Regions from separate parts of the Agrobacterium sp. genome, predicted to be linked through region 1. Evidence: riboswitches for the same ligand, from Rfam matches in the RefSeq annotation. Region 1 holds a riboswitch; each other region holds the start of a gene.

Evidence for each region. Region 1 has a riboswitch for thiamine pyrophosphate ahead of thiB (thiamine ABC transporter substrate binding subunit). Riboswitches for the same ligand answer to the same signal wherever they lie in the genome.
Region 2: linked by a shared signal. The riboswitch ahead of thiC (phosphomethylpyrimidine synthase ThiC) and the one ahead of thiB (thiamine ABC transporter substrate binding subunit) in region 1 are both predicted to bind thiamine pyrophosphate.
Region 3: linked by a shared signal. The riboswitch ahead of AC5I5B_RS09655 (ABC transporter permease) and the one ahead of thiB (thiamine ABC transporter substrate binding subunit) in region 1 are both predicted to bind thiamine pyrophosphate.

What each region holds. Positions count from the first base shown of each region.
Region 1 covers NZ_JCABZP010000016.1:195,593-205,396, forward strand. The annotation lists gene AC5I5B_RS20225 (thiamine diphosphokinase) at 70-723, shown strand; gene AC5I5B_RS20230 (ABC-F family ATP-binding cassette domain-containing protein) at 728-2,554, shown strand; gene AC5I5B_RS20235 (VOC family protein) at 2,651-3,043, shown strand; TPP riboswitch at 3,089-3,199, shown strand; gene thiB (thiamine ABC transporter substrate binding subunit) at 3,237-4,250, shown strand; gene thiP (thiamine/thiamine pyrophosphate ABC transporter permease ThiP) at 4,270-5,895, shown strand; gene AC5I5B_RS20250 (thiamine ABC transporter ATP-binding protein) at 5,892-6,608, shown strand; gene AC5I5B_RS20255 (M48 family metalloprotease) at 6,916-8,376, shown strand; gene AC5I5B_RS20260 (TetR/AcrR family transcriptional regulator) at 8,389-8,985, opposite strand; gene AC5I5B_RS20265 (DinB family protein) at 9,083-9,589, shown strand; gene leuC (3-isopropylmalate dehydratase large subunit) at 9,651-9,804, opposite strand, start outside.
Region 2 covers NZ_JCABZP010000016.1:355,427-365,230, forward strand. The annotation lists gene AC5I5B_RS20945 (DUF1839 family protein) at 1-586, opposite strand, end outside; gene AC5I5B_RS20950 (amino acid--[acyl-carrier-protein] ligase) at 593-1,501, opposite strand; gene AC5I5B_RS20955 (acyl-CoA dehydrogenase family protein) at 1,506-2,687, opposite strand; gene AC5I5B_RS20960 (acyl carrier protein) at 2,687-2,938, opposite strand; TPP riboswitch at 3,121-3,232, shown strand; gene thiC (phosphomethylpyrimidine synthase ThiC) at 3,328-5,151, shown strand; gene thiO (glycine oxidase ThiO) at 5,153-6,157, shown strand; gene thiS (sulfur carrier protein ThiS) at 6,126-6,323, shown strand; gene AC5I5B_RS20980 (thiazole synthase) at 6,327-7,100, shown strand; gene AC5I5B_RS20985 (P1 family peptidase) at 7,189-8,193, shown strand; gene AC5I5B_RS20990 (winged helix-turn-helix domain-containing protein) at 8,197-8,592, shown strand; gene modC (molybdenum ABC transporter ATP-binding protein) at 8,561-9,637, opposite strand; gene modB (molybdate ABC transporter permease subunit) at 9,634-9,804, opposite strand, start outside.
Region 3 covers NZ_JCABZP010000011.1:136,235-146,038, reverse strand. The annotation lists gene alr (alanine racemase) at 1-377, opposite strand, end outside; gene AC5I5B_RS09680 (Lrp/AsnC family transcriptional regulator) at 504-962, shown strand; gene thiD (bifunctional hydroxymethylpyrimidine kinase/phosphomethylpyrimidine kinase) at 1,187-1,984, opposite strand; gene thiE (thiamine phosphate synthase) at 1,981-2,643, opposite strand; gene AC5I5B_RS09665 (hydroxyethylthiazole kinase) at 2,630-3,370, opposite strand; gene AC5I5B_RS09660 (ABC transporter substrate-binding protein) at 3,367-4,317, opposite strand; gene AC5I5B_RS09655 (ABC transporter permease) at 4,314-5,099, opposite strand; TPP riboswitch at 5,226-5,328, opposite strand; gene AC5I5B_RS09650 (pilus assembly protein TadG-related protein) at 5,524-6,813, shown strand; gene AC5I5B_RS09645 (alpha-glucosidase) at 6,836-8,830, opposite strand; gene AC5I5B_RS09640 (carbohydrate ABC transporter permease) at 8,842-9,696, opposite strand; gene AC5I5B_RS09635 (carbohydrate ABC transporter permease) at 9,701-9,804, opposite strand, start outside.

The sequences.
Region 1 (9,804 bases):
AATCAATATAGGCTGATTTCATCGGGGTTTCGGCTTTCCATTTTTGGCCGAGGTGCGGTAAGGCAGGGCATGGATAAAGAGCGTTTCACCATTCTGCTTGGCGGCGATGTCACGGTGACCGATCGTCTGAAAGAGGCGGTCGCGGATAGCCGTGTGATTGCGGCCGATGGCGGCATGCGCCATGCCCGGCCGCTTGGCCTTGCGCCGGAGCTGTGGGTCGGGGATTTCGATTCCGCCAGCAAAGAGTTGCTGGACGCCTGGCCAGATGTGGCGCGGCAGCCGTACCCGGCCGCAAAGGCGGTGACGGATGGCGAGATCGCGGTATCGGAAGCTCTCTCCCGTGGAGCGCATTCGCTGGTGCTTGTCGGTGCGCTTGGAGGCGAGAGAAGCGACCATGCGCTGCAGCACCTTCTTTACGCGGTGGCGCTGGCCGAACGTGGTATCGACGTTACGCTGACGTCAGGTGAAGAAGAGGCCCGGCCGCTGCTTCCCGGTTTGCTGGATGTCGATCTGCCGCCCGCTTCGCTGTTTTCTGTTGCCGGATTTACCGCCCTTGCGGGGCTTGATATCGGCAATGTGCGTTATCCGCTGAAGGATTTCGCGCTTGCTTTCGGCTCCTCCCGCACTATTTCCAATGTCGCGAATGGCGGCCCCGTGCATTTCTCGCTGAAAAGCGGAAAAGCCATCGTGCTCGCCCGCCCTTATGATCTGACCGGAGCCTGACACCTTGGCACCCCCAATTTTGAAACTCGATGACATCAAGCTGACCTTCGGCGTGACCCCGCTGCTCGATGGCGCCAATCTCCAGGTAGAGCCGGGCGATCGCATCTGCCTTGTCGGGCGCAACGGTTCGGGCAAGTCGACGCTGATGAAGATCGCTGCGGGTCTCGTTGAAGCGCAGTCGGGTGAGGTTTTCCGGCATCCGTCCGCGACCATCCGTTATCTGGAACAGGCGCCGGATTTCAACGGTTACGACACCGTGCAGGCCTATGCCGAGGCTGGGCTCGGACCCGGCGACGATCCCTATCGCGTCACCTATCTTCTTGAACATCTCGGCCTCACGGGGCAGGAACATCCGGCAAGCCTTTCCGGCGGTGAGGCGCGACGTGCGGCCCTTGCCCGCGTGATGGCGCCGGAACCTGATATCCTGATGCTCGACGAACCCACCAACCATCTGGATCTGCCGACCATCGAATGGCTTGAGAGCGATTTGCAGCAGACGCGCAGCGCGCTGGTGCTGATTTCGCACGACCGCCGTTTTCTCGAAAAAGTCTCGACTTCGACCGTCTGGCTCGATCGTGGCCAGTCCCGCCGTCTTAATCGCGGCTTTGCCCATTTCGAGGAATGGCGCGACAAGGTGCTGGAAGAGGAAGAGCTGGAGCAGCACAAGCTCGGCAAGGCCATCGAACGCGAAGAACACTGGATGCGTTATGGCGTGACCGCGAGGCGCAAGCGTAACATGCGCCGCGTCGGTGAGCTTCAGGCCATGCGCGCGGAATATCGTGGCCACAAGGGGCCGCAGGGCACGGTGCAGGCGACCGTCACCGAAGGGCGCGAATCCGGCAAACTGGTCATCGAGGCCGAGGCCATCACCAAGGCTTACGGCGAGCGCGTGATCGTCGCGCCGTTTTCGCTGCGTGTCCATCGCGGGGATTGTATCGGTTTCGTCGGCCCCAATGGCGCCGGTAAAACCACGCTTCTGAAGATGCTCACCGGCCAGCTTGAGCCCGATAGCGGTATGGTGAAGCTCGGCACCAATCTGGAGATCGCGACGCTCGACCAGAAGCGTGAGGATCTCAATCCCAACGATACGCTCGCGCATTATCTGACCGATGGTCGCGGCGAAAACCTGCTGGTCAACGGCGAATTGAAGCATGTGACGGGCTATATGAAGGATTTCCTGTTCCAGCCGGAACAGGCCCGTACGCCGATCCGCAACCTTTCCGGCGGCGAGCGCGCGCGCCTTATTCTGGCACGCATCCTGGCGCGGCCGACCAATCTTCTGATCCTCGACGAGCCGACCAACGATCTCGATATCGAAACGCTCGATCTTTTGCAGGAAATCGTCGCTGGATTTTCCGGCACGGTCATTCTCGTCAGCCACGACCGCGATTTCCTTGACCGCACCGTCACCTCCACCATCGCCCCGGTCAATCCGGACCAGCCGGATGGGCGATGGATCGAATATGCCGGTGGCTATTCGGACATGATGGCGCAGCGCAAGGGTGCTGCGGAAGAAAAACGCAAGGCTGAGAAGCAGGAAAAAGCGAAGGCCGCACCTTCGGCCTCCGCGTCGCAGGATCCTTCAAAGGCCAAGGGCAAGCTTTCCTTCAAGCAGAAATTCGCGCTCGAAAATCTTCCGAAGGAGATGGAAAAGGCGCAAGGCGAAATCGCCAAGCGCGAGGAGCGCATGGCTGATCCTAATCTCTTCACCAAGGATCCGGCCACTTTCAACACGCTGGCGAAGGAAATGACGAAGCTGCGTGAAAAGCTCGAGACCATGGAAGAAGAATGGCTGGAGCTGGAGATGCTGCGCGAGGAACTGGAAGGCTGAAGGCCGCAGGCCCCTCGTTTGATCGACCCTCCTTCGGTCTTTGACAGAAAAGCGGAATTGCCGTTCTATGCTGGTTCGTTTGGAGGAGTTGTGAAAATGCGCATGATTTTCGTCAATCTGCCGGTCAAGAATATCGAGAAATCAAGAAGCTTCTTCACGGCTCTCGGTTTCAGCTTCAATCCGGAATATTCTGACGACCGCACGCTCTGCATGATCGTGGAAGAAAACATCTTCGTGATGCTTCTTCAGGAAGGGCGTTTCCGCGATTTCATCAACGGCGACATCGCCGATGCGACGCGCACCACCGAGGTTCTGACCTGTCTCACGGCGGGAAGCCGCGACGAAATCGACCGGATGATCGCAACGGCGCTTGCCTCCGGTGGCAGTGATTGGAAACCCGTGCAGGATCACGGCTTCATGTATGCCGGCAGTTTTCAGGATCCCGACGGGCACGTCTGGGAGCTGGTGCATATGACGGAGCAGGGCTGACGGCGGCCATCTTGCCAAGCAGGGACGACCGGACTACACCATCATCTTGATCTAACGGGGTGTCTTTTGCGCTTGCGTGCAAAAGGCTGAGAGGCTTGCCAACCCGAAGAACCTGATCCGGTTCATACCGGCGGAGGGATTAGACGGCTTCAAGGCAGGCGGCTATTTCCCTTTTTGTTTTGAGGAGATACCCGTGCGCCGTCGTCTTTTCCTGAATTCCCTTGTTGCCGCTTCGCTGTTCCTGCCCGGTCTTGCCGCCGCGCAGGACAAACAGGAACTGACAGTCTATACCTATGAGAGTTTCGTTTCCGAATGGGGTCCCGGTCCCAAGGTAAAAGAAGCCTTCGAGAAGGTCTGCGGTTGCACGGTCAATTTCGTCGGTGTTGCGGATGGTGTGGCGCTTCTTAACCGTCTGAAGCTTGAAGGCGCAGGGTCCAGGGCGGATGTGGTCGTTGGTCTCGACACCAATCTTGTTGCCGAGGCGAAACAGACCGGTCTTTTTGATGTTAGCGGCGTCGATGCGTCGGCGGCCAAGGTGCCGGGCGGTTACAGGGACGATGTTTTCGTGCCTTACGACTACGGGCATTTTGCCGTCATCTATGACACGCAGACGGTGAAGAACCCACCGGCGAGCCTGAAAGAGCTGGTGGAAGGCGACCCCTCGCAGAAGATCGCCATTCAGGACCCGCGCACCTCCACGCCGGGGCTCGGCCTGCTGTTGTGGGTAAAATCGGTCTACGGTGACAAGGCCCCGGAAGCATGGGCAAAGCTCAGGAAGCGCATTCTCACCGTCACGCCGGGCTGGTCGGAATCCTACGGCCTTTTCACCAAGGGGGAGGTGCCGATGGTGCTCTCCTACACCACCTCGCCCGCCTATCATATGGTCGCCGAAAAAACGGATCGTTATCAGGCCGCGGCTTTTTCCGAAGGGCATTATATCCAGATCGAAGTGTCCGGCCTTCTCAAAAACGCGCCGCACAAAGATCTGGCAAAGCAGTTCCTCGCTTTTACGCTGACATCAGGTTTTCAGGATGCCATTCCGGAAAACAACTGGATGATGCCGGTTGCGGCAACGTCCAATCCCCTGCCCGAGGCGTTTTCCAAGCTCGTCGTGCCGCAGAAGACCTTCTTGATGGACCCGGAAGAGGTGGCGAAGAACCGCAAGGCGTGGATCGATGAATGGCTCACGGCCATGAGCATGAATTGAGGAGGAGGCACGCCCGCACATGATGCTGCGTCGCGATTATCGGCGATCGATCATTTTCGGAACGGCGGCTTTTGCCGCCGTTTTCCTGTTCATGGCGCTCGCCGTTGCGGCCCTCCTGTCTTTTGATGCGGGCGCGTCTGCTGCCGGTATCATGGATGCCTATACGCTGCGCATCCTGCGTTTCACGCTTTATCAGGCAACGCTTTCCACCCTTCTTTCCATTGTTCTTGGCCTGCCGGTGGCGCTGGCGCTTTCCCGGCGACGCGAGTTTCCGGGAAGGATCTGGATCATCAGGCTGATGGCGGTGCCGATGGGTCTGCCTGTCATCGTTGGCGCCTTCGGCATCATCACCATCTGGGGCAGGCAGGGTGTTTTGAATACGGCCCTCGTTTTTGCCGGTGCGGATGAACCTTTCAGCATTTACGGCCTTTCCGGCATCCTTATCGCCCATGTGTTTTTCAATCTGCCGCTTTCGGTCCGGCTGATGCTGGCCGGGCTTGAACGTATTCCAGGCGAATATTGGCGCATGGCGGCAAGCCTCGGCATGGGGCCGGTCTCGGTTTTCCGTTTTATCGAATGGCCGGCGGTCGCGCGTCTCGTTCCCGGCATTGCCGGGCTTATCTTCATGTTGTGCGCCACCAGCTTCACGCTCGTGCTTCTTTTAGGCGGCGGGCCGGCAGCCACGACACTGGAGGTGGCGATCTATCAGGCGCTGCGGTTCGATTTCGATCCGCAGCGGGCGATTGCGCTTTCGGTTTTGCAGATTGCCCTCACCGCAATTCTGCTCGGCCTTCTCGCCTTTTTGCCGTCGCCCGAAGCGGAAATCCCTTCGCTTGGTCGTTCCCTTCGCCGTTTCGATGGCAAGAGCATCGGCGCACGTTTGTGGGATGGGGCGGCCATTGTCTTCGCTATTCTGCTGATCGGCCTGCCGCTTGTCGCCATAGCTGTCTCGGGTTTGAGTGCCGATCTGCCGCGTCTTCTGTCTGCACCGATTTTTCTGCGCGCGGCGGCGACCAGCCTTGCAATCGCCGCGCTTTCCGCAGCCCTTGTCGTGCTCTACTGCATGGCGATCATCGGCGCGCGCCAGGCTGTAGGCTCCAGACGGCAGGTGGGGCAGCCTCTGCGCTTGCTCTCCGCCATGCTTGGGGCGGGGTCTTCGTTGGCGCTCTTGGTGCCGCCTGTCGTGTTGGGAAGCGGGTGGTTCCTGTTATTGCGGGTTTTCGGTGATGTCAGCTTCTATGCTCCCGTTCTCGTGGCGCTTATCAATATGTTGATGGCTTTGCCGCTTGCCATGCGGGTGCTGGAGCCGGCCTTCACCAGTCATTTTTTACGCACCGGCCGGCTTTCCGCCAGTCTCGGGCTTCAGGGCCTCACGCGGCTGCGGTTTGCCGATCTGCCGGTTCTGTGGCGGTCGCTGGCCATGGCGTTTTCCTTCGCCATGGCCCTGTCGCTCGGCGATTTAGGCGCGGTTGCCCTGTTCGGCTCGGAAAATTTCGTCACCCTGCCGTGGCTGGTCTATAGCAATATGGGCAGCTATCGCACCAATGATGCCGCCGGTTATGCCTTCCTTCTCGGCATTGTCTGCCTGCTGCTTGCCGCAGGCGGCGTTTCACGGCAATCCCAATCAGCAAGGGCGAGCATATGACAGGCGATGATTTTGCCGTTGAACTGGACAAGGTCAGGCTACGGCTTGGAACACAGGATTTCGAACTTGATTGTTCGTTCCCTAAGGGGCAGATAACCGCCGTTGTCGGGGCATCCGGCTCGGGAAAATCCACGCTTCTCAATCTCGTCGCCGGTTTCGAGGAACCGGATTCCGGGCGCGTGATGATCGGCGGGCAGGACATGACCGCGCTTGATCCTTCGGAAAGACCGGTCTCATCAATCTTTCAGGATAATAATCTTTTCGCCCATCTCGATATCTTCACCAATGTCGCTCTCGGTGTCAGCCCCAGGCTGAAATTGCGGGTGGAAGACCGGCAAGAGATTGAGATGGCCCTCGTCCGTGTCGGTCTTGCGGGTTTCGACAAACGCTTGCCGGGCACGCTTTCCGGTGGAGAAAGACAGAGGGCGGCGCTGGCGCGCGCGCTGGTCAGGAAAAAACCTGTCATGTTGCTCGACGAACCTTTTGCAGCACTCGATCCGGGATTGCGGGCGGGCATGACCTCCCTGCTTCTCGACTTGCACGCCGAAACAAAAAACACGGTGATTATTGTCACCCACCATCCCGAAGACATAAAGAAGCTGGCGCAGCGGGTGGTGTTTCTTGAACGCGGCCGTGTTGTCTATACCGGTTCGACCGCAGATTTCTTCGCCACACAAAATGTGAAGGCGGTCGACAGTTTTCTGAACGGGTGATCGCCTTATTTTCGACGCGTGCCGCTGGCAATCGCTTTAGATGACTTCAATGGCGCTAATTTGCACTTGCCAGTTTCAAGTTGTTGCCCGAGAAAAGATGGGAATTATTGCGTTCTTCAGGAATATTCCGGACTTGATGGATCGTTTTTACCGTTTTGGCATTCATCGCCCGTTGGGGCGAATCTGTTATTCTGGTCTGCAATTAACGGATGATCAGGAACGTTAGGGGCAGGCATAGAGAATGAGAAATAGCATGACTGCACAGTGGAGGCTCTTCTCCCGTTCAGGCCTTCGCCGTTCGGGCAGGATGGCTGCCGCCTGTTCCGTGCTGACAGCGTCTGCGGTGTTCCTGTCGTCGTGCCAGTCTCTCTTCAGCCCGGCCTACCAGTCCACCTTGCGTCCCTCGGATAATCCGCAGACCGTGGAAGAAGTGCAGAAGAATGATCCCCGCGCCCAGATGGGTGCGCGCGAGCATCCGCGCATCGTGGCGAGTTATGGCGGCGAATATCGTGACGCCAAGACGGAAAGGCTCGTCGCCCGCATCGCCGGCGCGCTGACGGCGGTTTCGGAAAATCCGCAACAGTCCTACCGCATCACCATCCTGAACTCGCCGGCCATCAATGCCTTTGCGCTGCCGGGCGGATATCTTTACGTGACGCGTGGGCTTCTGGCGCTTGCCAACGATGCTTCGGAAGTGGCTGCCGTGCTTTCGCATGAAATGGGCCATGTCACCGCCAACCATGGCATTGAACGCCAGCGCCGGGAAGAGGCGGAGGTGATTGCCAGCCGCGTGGTTGCCGAAGTGCTGTCGAGTGATCTCGCCGGCAAGCAGGCGCTTGCGCGCGGCAAGCTGCGGCTCGCGGCCTTTTCGCGTCAGCAGGAATTGCAGGCGGATGTGATCGGCGTGCGGATGCTGGGCGAGGCCGGTTATGACCCCTTTGCCTCGCCGCGTTTTCTGGATTCCATGGCGGCCTATGCGCGGTTTTCCTCGGCCGATCCTGAAAACGACCAGAGCCTCGACTTCCTTTCCAGCCACCCCAACACGCCGCAGCGTATCGAGCTTGCGCGCCGTCATGCCCGCGCCTTCGGCCAGGACGGCCAGGTCGGGGATCGTGGTCGCGAGTGGTTTCTGGACGGCATAGACGGCCTGCTTTATGGCGACAGCCCGCAGGAAGGGTATGTCCGGGGCCAGACATTCCTGCACGGAACGCTCGGCATTCGTTTCGATGTGCCGGAAGGTTTCGTCATCGACAACAAGGTTGAGGCCGTTCTGGCGACGGGGCCGGGCGATATGGCCATCCGCTTCGACGGCGTCGCCGATCCGAAACAGACAAGCCTTGCCAATTATCTGACCAGCGGCTGGGTTGCCGGCCTGTTGCCGGAAACCGTCAAGGAAACCCAGATCAACGGTCTGGAGGCTGCGACGGCGCGGGCAAGCGCGGATAAATGGGATTTCGACGTGACCGTCATTCGCGTCGGCCAGCAGATATTTCGTTTCCTGACGGCCGTGCCGAAGGGCAATACCCAGCTCGATTCCATCGCCAACACATTGCGCACCAGCTTCCGCAAGATGACGCCGCAGGAAATAGCCTCGCTGAAGCCGCTCAGGGTGCGGGTGGTGACGGTGAAGCCCGGTGAAACCGTGGCGACGATGGCGGCGCGGATGATGGGAACCGACCGGAAGCTGGACATGTTCCGCATGATCAACGCCATGAGCGCCACCGCCACAATCCAGCCCGGGCAACGGGTGAAGATCATTTCGGAATAAGCTTGCGGCCTCCTATTCGCCGGTTGCCTGCGACAGGTAGGCGTGAACCAGTGCGATCATTTCCCGCCTGACTTTGGGCGACTGCAGCTCTCCGCGGCGGGCGGCATTGTGAATGATGCCGTCAATGGCATCCGATACGATCCGCGCTGCGGTTCCGCTTTCGACCTTTGAACCGGCTGTCATATGTGCCGCGATCGCTGCCGCATAGAGACCGAGATATTCCTGTTCGAAAGCGCTGTTGGGATCGTTCGTTCCTTGGTGGCTCGGCGCATCATCCAGAAGGACCTTGTGAAGGCCGGGATGGATGCTGTGGACCCCGATCATGCCGGTCACGAGCTCTTCAACGAATCTAGCGAGCGATTGCCGCTTTTGCGCGATGCTCTTCATGATGGAGAGACAGTCCTCGAGGTGACGATGGCGTACCGCTTCCACGATCGAAACCTTGTCCGGGAAATATTGATAGAGCGAGCCGATGCTGACGCCGGCCGTTTCGGCGACCCTGTTCGTGGTAAAACCCGCCCAGCCGTGATCGCTTAAAATGCGAGCCGCCGCATGGATGACAGCATCGACCGTTGCCCTGGAACGCTCCTGACGCGGCTCCTTGCGCATCTCGGTTTTCCGCTTTGCAATGCGAGTAGACAAGGCATCCTCCATGACGAAAATATAAACATAGTGCTCACATTTTTCAGATGTAAAGGATATTGTCATGAGGGATTTGCTCAGGAGCCTGCTCGGCTATCACGCATGGGCGAACAGGGACTTGTTCGAGAAGCTGCAACAACTCGATCCCGTCCAGAACGCATCCGAGCGGCAAATGGCAATTCGGCTGATCAATCATTATTACGTGGTCGCAAGGATTTTTTCGGGCCATCTCACCGGAGCGGCGCACGGTTTTCTCTCCGACAATACCGAGGCAACACCGCAGCTGGATGATCTTGCGAAGGATGTCGCTGCTCTGGATGGCTGGTATCTCGACTACATCGGGAAAACATCACCGGCATCGCTTGGCGAATTTGTCGCCTTCACCTTTACGGATGGTGACAAAGGTTACATGTCCCGTGCCGAGATGATCTCGCATATGGTCCTGCATGCCGGCATTCACAGAGGGGAGGTCGCGCGTATTCTGAGCCAGCTCTCCATCACGCCGCCCTGGGATACTTTTGCTGTGTTTCTGCACGGCACGCAGCCGCAACGGCGTTTGCAGGGGGCATAATAAAAAGCCACCCGCCCCTGTGTGGGACGGGTGGCTTTCCTGAAACGATGGTGTCAGGAACCTATTGCCACTCGCGCACGTCGACGAAATGACCGGCGATCGCCGCCGCTGCTGCCATGGCAGGGGAGACGAGGTGGGTGCGGCTCTTATAGCCCTGGCGGCCCTCGAAATTGCGGTTCGAGGTCGAGGCACAGCGTTCGCCGGGCTTCAGGCGG
Region 2 (9,804 bases), 160 kb from region 1:
CGGTCTTGCGAATATGCGTCGGCGAAGGATTGCCGTCTGCGAATTTCGCAAACTCCGTATAGGGCAGGAAGGGCGGATCGGTTTCCGCCAGATGATGCTGGAACAGGCCGTCAAAATCTTCGCCTGCAAGATGGAAGAAGCCGGCATTGTGGAAATAGTCGAGTTCACGTTTCGCGAGGTCGAGCCGGTTGATGGCGATGGTGGTCTTGCCGTGTTCTTTCTGGTAGCCCACCCCATGGGTATCGGGCATATAGAAGCTGTCCATCTCGATCAGGCAGATGCGGCCGCGTTCCAGCTGCGCCTCGATATGGTTTTCCACCCTGTCGAAGATCGCAAGTTCGGTGGCGCGAACGCCATAAAGTGCTTCGAGATCTTCCAGCGGCACCTTGAAGAAGGTGAACTGGTCGCCTTCGAAATCCTGTGTCAGGGTGAAACCGAACATGGCTTCCGGGGATAAGCCTTTCGAGGCCAGCACCTCGATCCACAAATCGATGTAGCAATTCGTTTCCGGCCACATTCTCTCGGAGGAATGGAGCGGATGCTGCACATAATTTTGGGGGTCGAGACCGGGAAAAATCTGCCGCATGAATGATCAGCCCCAGAGCGTTTCCACGACCTTCGCAGGCCATTTCTTCACGTCGAGGCCATGATGCGCAAACAGCGCGAGCGCGATGCGCTCAAGGCCGAAACCAACGCAGGCGGTATGGGCGACATCGCCATTGTCGAGGTTAAGACCCCATTTCTGGCCGAAGGCATCCTGGTGATAGTTGAAGCTCATGCAGGCCGTCGGGCTGGTCGTCGATGTGACCGGGATCAGCAGTTCGAATTTCAGGTTCTGGTCGCGCTGGTTGTTGGCGAGCATCTTGCCGGCACGGCCGAAGAACGGATCGTTGGCGACATCGATGGTGACGTCGAGCCCGACTGCTTTCATCATCTCGACGCCGCGATCCATCCAGGTCTGGCGGAATTCGGTGACGTCGGACTCGGTACCCATGCAAACATATTCGCGCATGCGGAAAAGCTGCTGGCGGGCCGGATCCTTGGAGGGTTCATGGCGGAAGCAATAGGACTGGATGTCATAGAGACCGCCGCCGGCAGGTAGCGCGCCGCGCTTGGCAATCGTCGGATAAAGCGGGTAGCAGGCCGCCGGCGTCAGCACGATGTCTGTCGCTTTCTGGTCCTTGGTCCAGTCACCGCCCTCATCCATGGTTTTCAGCAGGCTGACATGGTCGAGTTCGCAGCCGCAGAAGGAGTGGACGCTGCCGGCGAGCTGCGGGAAGCTCTTCATGTAACCGCTCTTTTCGAAGTAGGCGCGGTTGATGCCGGGCGGAAAACGGATCGCTTCGGCGCCATCAGCGCCGCCCGTGCGGTCGATCAGCCGCTCGAATGCGGCAATCACGTCCTCGAACTGGCCGCTGCGTCCATAAAGACCGTCCACACCCGTTTCAATCAGCAGGCCTTCTTCGAACAGTCGATCGAGAAACGATGTTTGCATGTCCATGGTCTTATCCCAAGAGGCTGGTGTCCTGCTTGTGAACCAGCAGGAGATTGGCGGAATTGCCGAGAATGCGGTCGTTGGAAATCATCAGACGGGCAGAATGCGCGTCGCGAAGGTGCCGGCCGAGGCTGTAGGGCGTGCCGTTCTTGTAGCCCATGATGCCGCAGACCAGCATGGCGTGGTCAATGATTTCAAGAATGGTTTCCGAAGAGCAGATCTTCACATTGTTCATCGCGACGGCAAAGGCCATCGACATCAGTTTTTCCGGGTCGCTCTTGGTATCCTCGTAAGCCTTGATGCCGGCGATGATGTTGGATTTCACCACCTGCAGCTTGGTGGAAACCTCCGCAAGGCGGATCGCGCCGGGAGGAGCCGTGCCGGGCGACTTGCGCGCTGCGGCTCTGACGAAAGACTGCGCGCGCAGCACGGCATCCGACGCGATGCCATACCAGACGGCGCTCCACAGGAGATGCGAGCTTGCAAGCATGGATTGCGCTGCGATTTCCGCGAAAGGCTTCGGGAAAATCTGTGCCGCCGGCGCTTCGCCGCGAAACAGGAAACCATCCGAACAGGTACCGCGCATGCCGAGCGTATCCCAGACATGGGTTTTTTCGAGCGTGTACTGGTTTTTCAGAAAGACCGTCATCACCTGATCGGCGGGCGCGGCATCCTTATGGGTGCGCGAGGTGATGAGGATCGCATCGGCATTGCTGCCATAGGAAATGACGGTGGCGTCCTTTTCCAGCCGGCAGAAATCGCCTTCGACCTCGATTGCGCAGATGGAGTTGCGCAGATTGCCGCCGATGCCGCCTTCGGTGGTGGCCGAGCCGAGCAGCAGCTGTTCCGCCGCGACGCGGCTCATGAAGCCCGCATGCCATGCGCTCGCCTCGCCATGTTCCACAAGGCTGGACAGCTTGATGTGGTGCATGGCGAAAATCATCGCGGTTGCGGAACAGGCCTGGCCGAGCCGGGCGCAGATATCGGCGATTTCGTGCAGGGAAGTACCTTCGCCACCGAGCGAAGCGGGGACCTGAATGCCGAGCAGGCGTTCCTGCCTGAGTGTATCAACGGCTTCCTGCGGAAAGCGGCCGGTAACATCGACCTCATCTGCGTGTTTGGCGGCAATTGCTGCGACACGGCCCGCGCGCGCGGACAGCGTTTCATCCTGCGGCGCTACGGTGACGTTCATCAGGCTGCCTCTTTACCATCCAGAATGAGCTTAACGGTGTCTTCAATGGCCTTGATGCTGGCAAAGGACTTGCGGTTCAGCAGATTGTCCGGGAATTCGATATCGAATGCTTCTTCGATGCCGAGCATCAATTGCACCGATGCGAAGGAAGAAAGCCCCGCCGCGTAAAGATCGGCTTCATCTGCAATCGTATCGACGGGGGTTGGAAGCTGGCCGAATTTGGCCAGTATTTCACGTATAGTCGCATTCATTCCGACGTATCTCCCATAAATTTCACATCAGGATGGTTTGTGCTTATCGTTACGTTGCAAACGATAATATTCGCCTAAACCGTTAGGTTAATTACAACTAACGGCAGCATGCGCCATTCCCGCACCTTTGCCAAGCATGGATCGTCGGCCTTGACAAATGCCTGATGGTGTTTTTTGCTGGGGTCATTCACCAGGGGTGTCCCGTCAAGGGGCTGAGATTCTGCTTTCATGCGCAGTGACCCGTTGAACCTGATCCAGTTCATACTGGCGTAGGGACGGTGCAAAGACCTGATGTCGGACGGGCGCATGACGCCGTGTTTCGGCACTTCGGTATTTTCCATCATTCCGGCTCGAACTGGGTCTCCACTGTTAAGCTTTGGAGCCTCAAGATGAATATCGCTGCCAAGAATATCCCGCTTTCCGTCACCACCGGGCCGCATGCCGCCTCCACGAAAATCCACAAATCAGGCATTTTACATCCGCATATCCGCGTACCGATGCGCGAGATCGCCGTCCATCCGACGGCGGGCGAACCGCCGGTGACGGTCTATGATTCCTCCGGTCCCTATACCGACCCTACCCATCCCGTTCTGATTGAAAAGGGTCTGCCGCGTCTGCGTCACGAGTGGGTCGTAGCGCGGGGCGATGTCGAGGCTTATGATGGCCGGCACGTCAAGCCGGAGGATAACGGCTTTGCCACCGGCGAACGGCTGACGCCCGAATTTTCCGTGCGCCACCAGCCGCTCAGAGCCACGGCAGGTAAAGCCGTGACCCAGCTTGCCTATGCGCGGGCAGGTATTGTCACGCCGGAAATGGAATTCATCGCCATTCGCGAAAATCTCGGGCGCGAGGCAGCGAAGGAGAAGCTCGCGCGTGACGGCGAGAGTTTCGGCGCGCATATCCCTGATTACGTCACGGCGGAATTCGTCCGTCAGGAAGTGGCGTCGGGCCGCGCCATCATTCCCGCCAACATCAACCATCCGGAACTTGAACCGATGATCATCGGCCGCAATTTTCTGGTGAAGATCAACGCCAATATCGGCAATTCCGCCGTCACCTCCTCCATGGCGGAAGAGGTGGAGAAGATGGTCTGGGCGATCCGCTGGGGCGCCGATACCGTCATGGACCTTTCGACAGGGCGCAACATCCACAATATCCGCGAATGGATCATCCGCAATTCGCCGGTACCGATCGGCACGGTGCCGCTTTATCAGGCGCTGGAGAAGGTCAACGGCATTGCCGAGGATCTCAACTGGGAGGTGTATCGCGATACGCTGATCGAACAGGCGGAACAGGGCGTGGATTACTTCACCATCCATGCCGGCGTCCGGCTGCACTACATCCCGCTCACCGTCAATCGCGTCACCGGCATCGTCTCGCGCGGCGGATCGATCATGGCGAAGTGGTGTCTGCATCACCACAAGGAAAGTTTCCTCTACGAGCATTTCGACGAGATTTGCGACATCTGCCGCGCTTACGACGTTTCCTTCTCGCTGGGCGATGGTCTTAGACCCGGCTCGATTGCCGACGCTAATGACGCGGCGCAGTTCGCGGAACTGGAAACGCTTGGCGAGCTGACGCAGATCGCCTGGGCTAAGGATTGCCAGGTGATGATCGAAGGCCCCGGCCATGTGCCGATGCACAAGATCAAGGAGAATATGGACAAGCAGCTGAAGACCTGCGGCGAGGCGCCCTTCTATACGCTTGGACCTCTCACCACCGATATTGCGCCCGGTTACGACCATATCACTTCGGGCATCGGTGCTGCGATGATCGGCTGGTTCGGCACGGCCATGCTCTGCTACGTCACGCCCAAGGAACATCTCGGCCTGCCTGATCGTAACGATGTGAAGGTGGGCGTCATCACTTATAAGATCGCCGCGCACGCGGCCGATCTCGCCAAGGGCCATCCGGCCGCACAGGTGCGGGACGATGCGCTGTCGCGCGCAAGGTTCGAGTTCCGCTGGGAAGACCAGTTCAACCTGTCGCTCGATCCGGATACGGCGCGTTCCTTCCATGATGAGACCCTGCCGAAGGAGGCGCACAAGGTTGCGCATTTCTGCTCCATGTGCGGGCCGAAATTCTGCTCGATGCGGATTTCCCACGATATCCGCGCCGAAGCGCAGAAGGAGGGGCTGGAGGCCATGGCCGCGCGCTTCAAGGAAGGCGGTGAGCTTTATATGCCGCTCGCGACGTCTGCGGATGCCGAATAGCATGCGCGTTCTGGTCAAGGGAACGGGGGTCGCCGGTTTGACGGCGGCCTTCGAACTGGCGCGGAACGGCGTTACCGTCGAGGTTTGCGAGCGCAATGCCGAACCCTTTCGCGGCGCATCCTGGTATGCGGGCGGCATGCTGGCGCCCTGGTGTGAGCGTGAAAATGCGGAAGAGCCGGTTCTGACGCTCGGCCAGGCGGCGCTCGACTGGTGGGATGAGGCAACCCCCGGCCTTGTGGCCCGACATGGCACGCTGGTTGTCGCGCCCGCCCGCGACAAAGCGGAGCTTTCGCGTTTCGCATCGCGGACCGGCGGCTATCGCTGGGTGGACGAGGGAGAGATCGCCGCTCTGGAGCCTGATCTTGTCTGGCGGTTTCGCTCCGGGCTTTATTTCCCGGGCGAGGGGCATCTCGATCCGCGCCTTGCACTGAAATCGCTGCATGAGCGGCTTTGCACCATGGGTGTGCGGTTCCACATGGGCATCCCGGTGGATGACCGACCGTTCGACCGGGTGGTGGATTGCACCGGCGCCGCTGCGGTGGGAGAGATTTCCGACCTTCGCGGCGTGCGGGGAGAGATGCTCTATCTCTCCACGTCGGAAGTTTCTTTGTCCCGTCCCGTCCGGCTGCTGCATCCGCGTATTCCGCTTTACATCGTGCCGCGCGAGCCCGGCCGTTTCATGGTGGGGGCGACGATGATCGAGACCGAGGATACCGGCGACATTTCTGTCCGTTCGATGATGGAATTCCTGAATGCCGCCTATGCGGTGCATCCGGCTTTCGCGGAAGCGGAAATCATCGAGACCGGCACGGGCGTGCGCCCCGCCTATCCCGACAATCTGCCGAAAGTCACGCAAGACGGCCGGCTCATTTTCATCAACGGCGCACACCGGCATGGCTTTCTGCTCTCGCCGGCTATCGCGCGTCAGGCGGTTGAAATCGTCTGCCAAACTCTTTCTCAAAAGGAACAGGATCATGAAACTTCTGGTAAATGGCAACGAGCTTGATCTCGCCGCCGAGACGCTGGCCGGTCTGCTCGCCAGCCTCGAATACGAAGGCGAGTGGCTGGCAACGGCGGTCAATGGCGATCTGGTGCATTCGGAAGAACGCGCCGACTATCAACTGAAGGCTTTCGACCGTGTCGAAATTCTCTCGCCGATGCAGGGAGGCTGAGACATGCTGACGCTTTATGGCCGTGAAGTCTCGTCCCGTCTTCTCCTCGGCACGGCGCGGTATCCGTCCCCCGCCGTGCTTGCCGATGCCGTGCGGGCGAGCAACACGGATATTCTGACGATTTCGTTGCGCCGGGAAACAGCCGGCAATAAGAAGGGCGGTCAGTTTTTCGAGCTTATCCGCGAGCTCGATCGCTACATCCTGCCGAATACGGCCGGGTGCCATACGGTCAAGGAAGCGGTGCTGACGGCAAAGATGGCCCGCGAGGTGTTCCGCACCAACTGGATCAAGCTGGAGGTCATCGGTCATCACGATACGTTGCAGCCCGATGTCTTTGCGCTTGTCGAAGCGGCGAAAATTCTCTGTAACGATGGTTTCGAGGTCTTTCCTTATACGACCGACGATCTGGTCGTCGCCGAAAAGCTGCTGGAGGCAGGCTGCAGGGTACTGATGCCCTGGTGCGCGCCAATCGGCAGCGCCATGGGGCCGCTCAATCTGACGGCGCTGAAATCCATGCGGGCGCGTTTTCCGGATGTGCCGATGATTGTTGACGCCGGTATCGGCCGCCCGTCCCATGCGGTCACGGTGATGGAGCTTGGTTACGATGCTGTTCTGCTCAACACGGCGGTTGCGGGCGCGGGGGATCCGGTCGGCATGGCGGAGGCTTTCGCCCACGCCATAGAGGCCGGCCATCAGGCATATCTCTCCAGGCCGCTGGAGCCGAGGGACATGGCCGTTCCCTCGACGCCGGTCATCGGCACGGCTGTTTTTTCCTGATCGCGGCTTGTCGTAGACATCAGGCACGTCACGTTTTGCGTTGACAGTGCCTGATGGTGGCGGGATACCGGGAAAAAAGGGAAACGGCATGGCGGCACTCACCAATCTTCTGACGGATATTGACGGCGTTTCGGTCGGCAATGTCACCGATCTTTCCCTCGGCTCCGGTGTTACGGCGATTGTTTTCGAAAAGCCCGCCATTGCTTCCGGCTCTGTTTTGGGCGGTGCGCCGGGCGGGCGTGATACCGGCCTGCTCGACCCGGTGATGACGGTGGAAACGGTGGATGCCTTCGTGCTGTCAGGTGGTTCCGCCTTCGGGCTGGATGCGGCGGGCGGCGTTCAGGCCGGGTTGCGCGAGATCGGGCGGGGGCTGCAGGTGGGGTCCACCCGCGTTCCCATCGTGCCGCAGGCGATCCTGATGGATCTGCTGAATGGCGGTGACAAGGATTGGGGTCTGCATTCGCCCTACCGCGAGATGGGATATGCAGCCTTCGAGGCGGCGCGTGCGATGCCCTTCGAGCTTGGGACAGCCGGGGCTGGAACGGGTGCGACGACCGCCACCTTCAAGGGCGGGCTCGGCTCCGCAAGCGCCGTCAGTTCCGGCGGTTACAAGGTGGCGGCCATCGTTGCCGTCAATGCGCTCGGCTCCGCAACGGTTGGAACGAGCCGCCATTTCTGGTCCGCGCCTTTTGAAGTGCAGGGTGAATACGGCGATCGCGGTTTTCCTGCTCATTTCGAGCCGGATCACACCGCGCTGCGGCTCAAGGGGGTCAATCTCACGGCAACGACCATCGGTGCGGTGGTGACGGATGCCGCGCTCACTAAGGCGCAGGCGCATCGCCTTTCCATCATGGCGCATGACGGGCTGGCGCGCGCCGTTCTGCCCGCCCATCTGCCGAGTGACGGCGACACCATGTTTGCGGCCTCAACCGGTGAAAAGCCGCTTGAGGGCGGCGTTCATTTCGCCGAACTTTGCCATCTTGGCACCATCGTGATGGCGCGCGCGGTGGCGCGTGGCGTCTATGAGGCGACGGCCTTGCCGGTGGATGGACCGCAAAAGGCCTATCGCGATCTTCATGGACGGAGCCTTTGAACGATGAGTAAGGCTCTCCCTCCACTGAAACCTGTTCTTCGTATCGATTTTCCGCCCGGAGAGCGTCTCGGGCACGGCAAGATCGAATTGATGGAGCTGATTGCCGAAACGGGTTCCATCTCCGCCGCGGGGCGGGCGATGGACATGTCCTATCGTCGCGCATGGCTGCTGGTGGATGCGCTGAACCATATGTTCCGGCAACCGGTTATTGAATCACAGCGCGGCGGCAAACAGGGCGGCGGTGCGGCGCTGACCGCTTTCGGCGCCGAATTGCTGGAACGCTATCGCGGCATGCAAAAGCGGATGAACGAGGCCTTGCGCGCGGATATCGACTGGTTGGAGGCCAGCCGCAATCCCGATGCGGCCCTCAATAGGGATCAAGAGCCGCCGACTTTATGATCGCATGCACCGGTTTTCCGGGTTCCAGCTGCAGCCTCTCGCGGGAGAGGTCGGTGATGCGCGACTGGATGATGTCACCGCCACAATCCACCTGAACCGTGACCATGCCGTCTTCACTGGCCGAAACAGTCGCAACACGGCCCTCGAGAATGTTGAGGGCGCTCAAGCCTTCGGGCTTTATGGTTGCCAGCATCACATCGCGCGCCGGTATAAGCACGCGTGCCGGGCTGTCGGATGTTCCCCTTTTTGCCGGCACATGGAGCAGCATGGTCTTTAGCCTCACGGCGGCAAGTCCGTGCCACTCATCAAAGCTTTCAATGTGCCCGGAAAGAATGCTGCCTGCCTCGCGCCGTTCGAGATGCATGCTGAAATCCGGTCTCGCCAGCACTTCGGCTGCTTTTCCCTGCGCTTCCACCTTGCCGTCTTTCATCACCACGATGCGGTCTGCGAGGCGGGCGACCTCCTGAATGGAGTGGCTGACATAGACAACAGGGATTTTCGTCTCGTCGCGCAGCCGTTCGAGATAAGGAATGATTTCGGCTTTCCGCTGCTCGTCCAGCGAGGCGAGCGGTTCGTCCATCAGCAGCAGTCTGGGGGAAGAAAGCAGGGCGCGGCCGATGGCGACGCGCTGTTTTTCGCCGCCCGAGAGTTTGTTCGGACGTCGCTGCAAGAGATGGCCGATACCGAGCATGTCGATGATATGGTCTTCCTGCGCGACCTTCGTTTTGTCTGCGGTGAACCAGCTGCCGTAGTGCAGGTTTTGCGCCACGCTGAGATGTGGGAAAAGCCGCGCTTCCTGAAAGACATAACCGAAACGGCGTTTATGGGCCGGCACGAACAGTCGCTTTTCGCTATCGGCCAGCACCTCCCCATCCAGCAAAACCTGTCCCTCATCCGGCCGCAGCAGGCCTGCTATGATACGGATCATCGAGGTCTTGCCGGAACCGGAGCGCCCGAACAGCGCGGTGACGCCGCCTTCGGAGATGAATGACGCATCGAGTTCGAAGGAACCGAGGCGATGGCGGGTGGTGACCGAAAGCGTCATTCCATGCTCACCCGTTTGCCGATGATGCGGGCCAGAAATTCCGAGACGAGCAACGCGAGCATGGAAATCACGACCGAGACTATGGTCAGCCGCAATGCGCCGGCATCCCCGCCTGGAACTTGGGTGAAGGTATAGATGGCGGCGGAGAGTGTCTGGGTTTCACCGGG
Region 3 (9,804 bases), on a different contig from region 1:
GCATGGCCTGACCATTGAGCGATCTGCTCCAGTGAGTTCAGAACCGGGGTAATGGCCATGGCCGCGCAGGAGGTCTCATTGCCAGGCTGAAGACCATTGAGGACGAAAATCCGCACTTCTGCCGAAAGTCGGAGCCTGAGCGCCAGCGCTTCATCGATATGGGCGACGAAGAAATTGCGGCAACCGGCCTCGAACAGGGTCTGCGAGACGATATCCGCACCCAGGCCATAGGCATCGGCCTTGATGACGGCCGCCGTCTGCGATGCTGGCGCCATCGCCGCGAGGGTCAGATAATTGTCGCGCAATGCGCCGAGGTCGATGGTCAGATGACCGCTTGCACCACCGGCTGCCTGCTGGCGGCTGATCTGCATATCCATGTCGTTCACCCTCATTTTTATCTCATGAGGGTATTGCAACGATTATCGAATTTCTTGGCGATTGTTCGAAGGAAATGCGATAGAGTTCGTAATCACGCAATTTTCTTTTGCTAATTGGAATCTTCTATGTCGTCCCTCGATGCGACCGACCGCCATATCATCCGTCTGCTTCGGCTCAATGCCCGCATCAGCAATGCCAAGCTTGCTGCAGAGGTCGGACTTTCGGCATCCGCCTGCCTTCGCCGGGTCGATATTCTCGAGCGGGAAGGGATTATTCGCGGGTACACGGCACTGACCAGCGGTCTTGCCGGCGGCGAGGTGATTTCGGTCATCGTGCAGATCACGCTGGATCGGCAAACGGAGGATTTTCTCAACCGTTTCGAAAACGCAGTGCGGCGATATCCGGAAATCCGCGAATGTTATCTGATGACGGGCGGCTCGGATTATTTTCTGCGCTGCGAGGCGGAAAGTGCGGGGGATTTCGAGCGTATTCACAAGGAAATTCTGTCGAAACTGCCGGGGGTTTCGCGCATTCATTCGAGTTTTGCGATCCGGAATGTGCTGGCGACGCCGAAGGCGCGGTAGTTGCATTTTAAAAGCGGCAGAATATGCGGCCACCCCCCTCTGTCCTGCCGGACATCTCCCCCTCAAGGGGGGAGATCGGGTAGGGGTTCTGTTTCATTCCCACGCTATTCTTGCAACGCGCGATACGTTTCTAATTGTATGGTGGGCCACAGCCACTTGTCGATCTCCCCCCTTGAGGGGGAGATGTCCGGCAGGACAGAGGGGGGTAAGCCCCGCACTCTGCACTAACTCCACCACCGATAAAAATGATGCACCGGCCCCCGCCCATGTCCAACGGCAAGCCCCCGCCCGGCATCGAGCGCCCCGCTCAGATACTCCTTCGCAAGCCCCACCGCTTCCCGCAACTCACAACCCCTGGCAAGATAAGCCGTGATCGCCGCCGCCAGCGTGCACCCCGTCCCGTGGTCATTCTTCGTCTCCACCCGTGCCACGGAAAGCGCCTGCATGGCGCCGTCCGCAAACAGATAATCCGTACTCTGCGGCCCCTCACCATGGCCGCCCTTGATGAGCACGGCTTTTGCACCCGCTTTCAGGATCGCCTCAGCCTGACGGGTGATCTCCTTCTCCATGGTGGCCATCGGCGTGCCGGTCAGCAACGCCGCTTCCGGCAGGTTCGGCGTGACGATGGCGGCGAGCGGCAAAAGCTCGCGCCGCAATGTCTCGATGGCATCTTCATGCAGCAAACGGTCGCCTGACGTCGCCACCATGACCGGATCCAGCACCACCGGCTGTGATTGCTGCCGAAGCCGTTCGGCGATGGCGGCGATGGTTTCGATCCGCGATACCATGCCGATTTTCACCGCATTGACGGCAAGATCGGAGAATACCGCCTCCATCTGTGCGACGATGGTGGCGACGGAAATATCCTCCACCGCGGTCACGCCTCTGGTGTTCTGGGCGGTGATGGCGGTGATGACGCTGGCCGCATAGGCGCCAAGCGCTGAAAAGGTCTTGATATCAGCCTGGATGCCCGCGCCGCCGCCGCTGTCGGAGCCGGCAATGGTCAATGCAATTGATGTCATGGTTGTCTCGCTTTCAGCGTGGCGTCAATTGCGGAGCGGAAGTCCTTGGCCGCACTGGCAATATCGGCCGCACGAAAAATGGCGGAAATGACCGCGACACCATCCGCACCCGCCTTGATGACGGACGGTACACGCGCAAGATCGATGCCGGCGATGGCGCCCACCGGCATATCAGGTCGCCATTCCCTCAAAAGGGCGCGTAGCGTCGCAAAACCGTCGATGCCAACGGGCTTGTCCGGATTGACCTTGGAAACGGTTTCGAACACGCCGCCAATGCAGGCATAGTCGACGGGCATGGAAGCTGCCCGTTCGGCATCGGCACGGTTCTTGACGGTAAGGCCGATGATCGCCTTTTCACCGAGAATGCGCCTTGCGGTCTTTGCATCCATGTCGTCGGCGCCGAGATGCACCCCGTCCGCGCCAGAAGCGAGCGCCACATCCACACGGTCGTTGATGACAAGCGGCACGCCGGTGCCGGCGATGGCCTCATGAATGGCGCGGGCGTTTTCGATCATTTCCCGCGTAGAGCCGTGCTTGTCGCGATATTGCAGAATGGTCGCGCCGTTGAGTGCGGCGGCGAGAGCAAGCTCCGGCAGCGGTGCGACATCGCTAAGGCTTGCGTCGACCAGCGCGTTGAGGCGGTAATCAACCTTGTTCATGCTCGATCCTCGCGTGATTGATGATGTCCTCACCGGAAATTTCGGAAAGCGCATCCAGAAATGCCGGTTCGAATGTGCCGGGGCCTCCGGCGCGTCTGGCGGCGAGTTCGGCGGAAACGCCTGTCACGGCAAGGGCAGAGGCCGCCGCCGTCAGTGCGTCTTTTTCCACTGCCATGAAGGCGGCGATGACGCCGCCCGAGAGGCAACCCGTGCCAGTCACCTTCGCCATCCACGGATGGCCGTTGACGATCCTGACGCTGCGGGTCGTGTCGCTGAGGTGATCCACAGGCCCTGTCTCGATCCTCACTACATCAGGCACATCGCCGATCAGGCTCATTTCGGCGTGATTACCGCGCACGATGGTCGGGGAAAGTGCGATGAGTTCGCGCGCGAACTCCAGTCGCGACGGTGAATAATCGCAATGCACGGGGTCGACGATCCACGGCTTGCCGGAGGCATTGGCGATCTCTATCGCAAGCCGGATGACCTTGCGCCGTTCGGCATCCAGTGTGCCGAGATTAACGGTCAGTGCATCCGCCTTGGCCACGAAGCTCTCGATTTCCTCGAGCGAGGTGGTCATGGAAGGAATTCCACCGACGACGGTGATGCCGTCTGCGGTGAATTTCTGCACCACGGTGTTCATCAGGCAATGCACGCGCGGGCGCGTCTGCCGCACGCGCTCCAGAATTTCGGCGGCCTTTGCCGCTGTCGGATAAGTCGTCGTCATGGCTGTTGCAGCTCCACGGCGATGTCGCCCGCCGCCGGCGCCTGCTTGATCAGCTGCATCTCCTGCATGAAAGCGCCGAAACGTGCATAGCGGGTGCGGTCGAGTGCGGCCGGGCGCTTGGCGAAACGCGGCAGCGTGTCGAAGAAGGCCTGCTTGTTCAGCGCGTCATCAAGGTTCGGATAGGCCTTGATGAAAAGCTGCCAGGATTCCTGCGGGTGGTTGGTGATGAAGATCGCGGCCTGTTCCACGGCGGAGAGGAAACGCGGCAGGCGGCTGTCCTTTACGAGATCGCGATGGGTGACGAAGATCAGCTCGTCATAGGCCGGAACGCCATGTTCCTCGGGAAAGAAGGAGCGGCCCTCATGTCCCTCGAGCTTCATCTGCGTCAGCTCGAAATTGCGGAAACCGCCAAGCGTGGCATCCACCTTGCCAGCGATCAGCGACGGCGAGAGCGAAAAATTGACGTTGATGAGTTCGACATCATCCTTCGTCAGCCCGTCCTTTTCCAGCATGCGCTTCAGCATGGCATCTTCGAAGCCGGATACGGAAAAGCCGACCTTTTTGCCCTTCAGATCCTTCAGGCTCTTGATCGGCCCATCGGCGAGAACGGTGACGGTATTGAGGGGCGTTTCGACCAGCGTGCCGAAACGCACGAGTGGCAGGCCGGCGTCGTGGTCGAGATAGAGGTTCGGCTGGTAATGCACGCCAATATCGGCCTGTTTTGCCGAGACGAGACGCGGCACGGCGGAGGGGTCTGCGGGCGGAACCAGTTCCACCTCCAGCCCGGCATCGGCAAACAGGTCGCGTTCTTTTGCAATCACCATCGGCGCGTGATCCGGATTCACGAACCATTCGAGCAAAACGGTGAGCTTGTCGGCCGCCTGGGATTGCATGGGCGCAAGCACGCTTGCAGCCGCGACGACGAGGGAAAGAAGAGTTCGTTTCATGGTGCCGAAAGTCTCCGCAAATATCTGAAAGGAGTGGTGTGTTCTGTTTCTTTGGCCCAGGGGGCGAGATGGGCTGTCGAGAGATCGACGATAAGCCGCAGCAGCACCGCCATGACCGCGAGAATGGCCATGGCGGCGAACATGGTGTCGGTCTGCATCCGGGCATTGGACTGGATCATCACAAATCCGAGCCCTGCGGATGCGCCCACCCATTCGCCGATGACGGCGCCCAGCGGAGCGAGCGGCGCTGCCACCCTCAGGCCCGAGATCAGCGACGGGAGCGCCAGCGGCACACGCAACCGGGTGAGGACCTGCCAGTGGCTCGCCTTTGTCAGCGAAGCGGCGTCGAGGATGGCGCGCTCCGTGCGGTTGAGGCCGTCAGTGAAGGAGGACGCGACCGGAAAGAAGATGATGATCGCCGTCATGACCACTTTCGAGGCCATGCCGAAACCGAACCAGAGGACGAGAATGGGGGCGAGCACGAACACCGGAAAGGCCTGCAACACCAGAACCATGGGCCAGACGAGGCGGCCGAGGCGCGGGATGGCGGCAATGGTGAAGGCGACGAGAATGCCGGCGGTGATTCCCGCCGCAAGCCCGAGCGCCATTTCGCTGAAGGTTACCAGAGCCTGTCCGAGCAGGAAGCCGGGCTGGCGCAGGAAAGCGCCGGCAACATCGGCGGGCGATGGCAGGATATAGCGGGGTGGCGAAAATAGCCACGTCCCCGCCTGCCAGAAAACCAGCAGAAGACCGACACCGTTCAGCGCATGGGTGGCACGCATGGGCCGGACCTCAGACGCAAACGCACCATGTGCGAAGGGCGGAACGTTTCAGCATCATCATTCGTCTCCAGATGTGACAATCACGGAGATCAGGGCAAAGCGGAGAAGAGAAAGGGCAGCGCCCCTCGGGCGCGACAGTTCCGTTCCTACGCCGGCATGACCCGGATCAGGTTCAAGGGTCCGGCTCAACGCCATCTCAGCACCGTCTGGTGCTCCCCTCGGAAGAGTTTGTTTTGTAAGTCAAGTTTCATAAATGTCAACGTCCCGCCGCCGATCCGCCGTCAGGCGCGATCGCGGGTACCCGTATCCATCTGCGTATTAGTTATTGAGGAAATTAGATTTATCGAAAATTAGTTATCTCTTGAAACTGCCTTTCAATATTGTACGACTAATTTGGCCCCGGGAAAGATGATTGGGGGCGAATTTGAAGAACTTCTGGCAGGATAAATCGGGAAATTTCGGCATTCTCAGCGCCTTGTTGATGGTGCCGCTGATTGGCGCCGCCGGCGTGGCCCTTGATGTGACGCACGGCATGGCCGTCAAATCAGACCTGCAGATGGCGGCGGATGCTGCGGCGCTCGCGGTGGTTGCCGATACGTCGGCGAGCGTTCACAAGGCAAAGGAAATGTCGAGTGACGGCGTCATTACGCTTGGCGGCGATGAGGCTTCCGCATTCTTCGAAAGCAATGAGAGGGCCAATCCCGACTACAAGCTCCTGTCTCTCGACGTGTCGGTGATCAAGCGCGGTAACGCCATCGAATCGTCGGTCAGCTTCAAGGCATCCATCGGCACGAAGCTTTCACGGGTCCTCGGAGAGGATCTCATCACTGTTTCGGGCAAGGCGACCGCCAAATACGAGACGGAAACATTCAGCGACTTCTATGTGCTTCTGGATAACACTCCCTCGATGGGCGTTGGCGCCACGCCGGCCGATGTCGCCACCATGGTTGCGAATACGAGCGACAAATGCGCTTTCGCCTGTCACATCGTGACAAACGGGGTGGTGGACAAGAACAGCTATTATTACAAGGCCAAAAGCCTCGGAGTGACGACGCGCATCAATGTGGTCGCAAAGGCCACGGCGAGCCTTATGGACACGGCGAAGTCCAACCGCAAAAGCAGCAATCAATATCGCATGGCGGTCTACACTTTCGGAGAGAAAGCCGAAGATACGAAGCTGCTCGAGGTCGTTCCCTTGACGTCGGACCTGGCGACCGCGAAGAAGAAAGCCGGTGAAGTCGACCTGATGTCGATCCCAAAGCAGGGATTTAACAACGACCAGCAGACGGATTTCGACCGGGCACTCACTCAGATCGGCGACAAGATCGGCAATTCTGGCACCGGGGCGAGTTCGGCCAGCCCCGAGAAGATTATCTTCTTCGTTTCAGACGGTGTCGGCGATAGCTACAAGCCATCCAGCTGCACCAAAAAGACGACCAGCGGCCGCTGTCAGGAGCCGATCGATATCAAATATTGCACGAAGCTGAAGGAAAAGGGCTTCCGGATCGCCGTGCTCTACACCACCTATCTGCCGCTGCCGACCAATGACTGGTACAATAGCTGGATCGCGCCCTTTCAGCCGGAAATCGGCGCACGCATGCAGCAATGTGCTTCTCCAGGACTGTTCTTCGAAGTCAGCCCGTCGCAGGGCATCAGCGACGCGATGACCGCCCTCTTTAAAAAGGCCATCACATCACCCCGCCTGACGGGGTGATGGAGAACGAACCCGCTATCGTTCAGCCGATGGTGCGAAGTTTTTCAAACAGCTGCCGCTGGCTGCTATCGGCACGGTAGAATATCGCCGGCTCGCCGAGCGGCGCTTCGACGGTAATGTCTCGTCCGCCGCGATAATGCGCGCCGCTCCACAGATGCACCCATTCGCCGTCGCCCGGAAGATAGAGCGAACGTTGCGTTTCTCCGGCTTTCCAGACCGGTGCGACAAGCATGTCCGCCCCGTAGAGGTAGCAGTCCTGAATTTCGTAGGTCTGCCGGTCATCCTCATAATGCAGGAAGAGGGGGCGTTGCACCGGCAGGCCCGACTCTGCAGCCTCGGCGGAGAGCGACTTCAGATAGGGGGCGAGCGCGACATAGATGGATGTCATACGGGCGAAATGGGCAAGAACCGCCTCATCCTGATCGATCTGCAGATTGTCGCGCGGGCGGTTGCCCTCATGGGTGCGCATGACCGGCGTGAAAGCCGCCATCTCCGTCCAGCGCATGATGAGTTCAGCAGTCCTGACATTGCCGAACAGGCTGGTGTAACCGCCGATGTCCGAGTGGTGATAGGCATTGCCCATAAGGCCGGAGGAAAGCGCGCCGCAGATGACGGTGATCAGGCCGTCGTGACGGGAGAAGTCGACAGACTGGTCGCCGCCCCAGATCAGCGGGCAATGGGCCTGCACGCCCGTGAAGCCGGCCCGCATGAAGAACAGCGCTTCGCCGGTCTTTCCCCGGCTCTCGACGGCCTTCGCATTGACCTCGGCCCAGAGAGTGGGCCAGGCATTGTGCATCAGCTTGGCGTCGACGCCATTGGAAAGCGTGATATCGATCGGCAGATATTCGCCGAAATCGGCCATCCAGCCGGAAAGGCCGAAATCCAGCATATTCCTGCCGATGATCTCCTCGGCGAACCAGTCGGCGGCGGCCGGATTGGTGAAATCGACCACACCGCAATCGAACTCGCCGAAATCCACCAGCGCCGTTTTTCCCTCGGCGTCGGTGGCGAAATAACCAGCCTTTTCGGCGACCGGGAAAAGCGGGCCGTCGACGCAGAGATAGGGGTTCACGTAACCCAGGAAGCGGATGCCCTGATCGGTAAGCTCGGCGATCTTCTGGCGCAGATGCGGATAGCGCGTATCATTCGCCTGCCAGTCCCAGAACAGGCGGGCGCCAAAGGATGTCTGGCGAAGACCCACCCAGTCCTCGCACCAGAGGCCGGACACCTTCGTTCCGGCCGCGCGGATTTTCTCCAGCCGGGCAAAGGAGTTGGCGCCGTCCTTTAACCCGATGATCGCGCCGTTATAGACCCATTCCGGCAATTCCGGCTGGCGTCCGAACCGCAGCGAAAGCGCGGAAACGATATCGGTGAAACTGTCGCCGGCGAAAAACTCGATCCTTTCAGGGATGGCCCAGATTTCGATTTCGTGGAAATCGTCATTGCGGAAATCGAAGACCGAATAGGCGCTCGTTTCCACATGCAGCGCATATTTGCGCGACGAGAGCCAGGTCGGCTGCGGATAGTTGGTGTTGTAATAATCACCGCCCGCCTTGCCGCTGACGTCAGACTTGAAGGTGATTTCGGTTGTCTTGTCGCGGCCGACCCCCGGCTCGGAGGTCCAGAGCGGGAAACGACGGCCGCGCATGTCGAAATAGGACATCTGCTCGCCGCCGCCCCAGACATGCTCGTCCGTTTTCGCAACGATGCGCAGCCAGAGGCGGTTGACGGTTTCATCTAGAGCCGTCAGCCTGATAGCGTTGCCGTCGAGCGTCAGGCGAAGGCGCGGTGCCTGTCCCGGTGAGGATGAGAGCGTGACGCTGTCGCCGTTGACCTCCGCATGGCGCAGGGCGGTTCGCTCGATGACATAGTCTTCGATATCGAAATTGCCGCGATACATATCCATCCGCTCCTTGCCGAAACCGGCGAAGAAGGCCGGATTATCAGACGAATGGGAAAGGATGGTGCGGTTGCCGATCGCGAGTGTGAAGCCGTCTTTGGTCGTTTCGAAATGCATGACTTAACCTTTTAGCCCTTGAGACCACCGGCGGTGAGGCCCGAGACAACCCGTTCCTGGAAAATGACGATCAGGATCGCGACCGGCACGATGCCGACCACCAGCGCCGCCGAAATGACCGGCCAGGGGAAGGCGAATTCACCCTGATACAGCTGGATGCCGACGGGAAGCGTGCGGAGCGCCGGATTGGAATTGAAGGACAGCGCCAGCAGGAACTCATCCCAGGCATTGACGAAGGCGAGGATGCCGGCGGTGAAAACGCCCGGCGCGCAGAGCGGCACGACGACCTTGAAGAGTGCGCCGATGCGGGTGCAGCCGTCGATCATGGCGGCGTTTTCGAGATCGCGCGGAATGCTTTCGAAGAAAGAGACGAGCATCAGCGTGCAGACCGGAAGAGAAAGGACCGTGTAAGGCAGAATCAGTGCCGTCCAGCTGTTGAGCAGGTTCAGCGCGCGCATGATTTCGAACAGCGGCACCAAGAGCGTCACCAGCGGGAAGGTGGAAACGGCGATGATGAGTGAGAGGATCAGCGCCCGGTATTTGAGGTTGAGCCGCGCCAGCGCATAAGCCGCCAGCACCGAAATCAGAATGGTGAGCGCCGTGGAGAGCAGGGCTACCATGAAGCTGTTGAACAGGAAGAGGTGCAGCGGCTGGTCGGAAAAGGCCTGCATGTAGTTAGCAAGCGTCGGGGCATGCGGAAACCACGTGATCGGCTTGACCGTCAGTTCCGCTTCGGTCTTCAGCGAGGTGAAGAGGATCCAGATTGCCGGGAACAAGCCGTTGACCAGCAGGATGGAGGCCGCGATGAAGCGCAGCGGCTTGCCGGAAAAGACGGAGGACAGACCGGAATTTGCAACGGTGCTCATGGGATCAGTCCTTCGTCCTAATGATGCGGAGATAAACGGCGGTAACGCACATGGAGAGCGCAAACATCATGACCGCCAGCGCCGAACCGTAACCGAGATCAAGGAAGG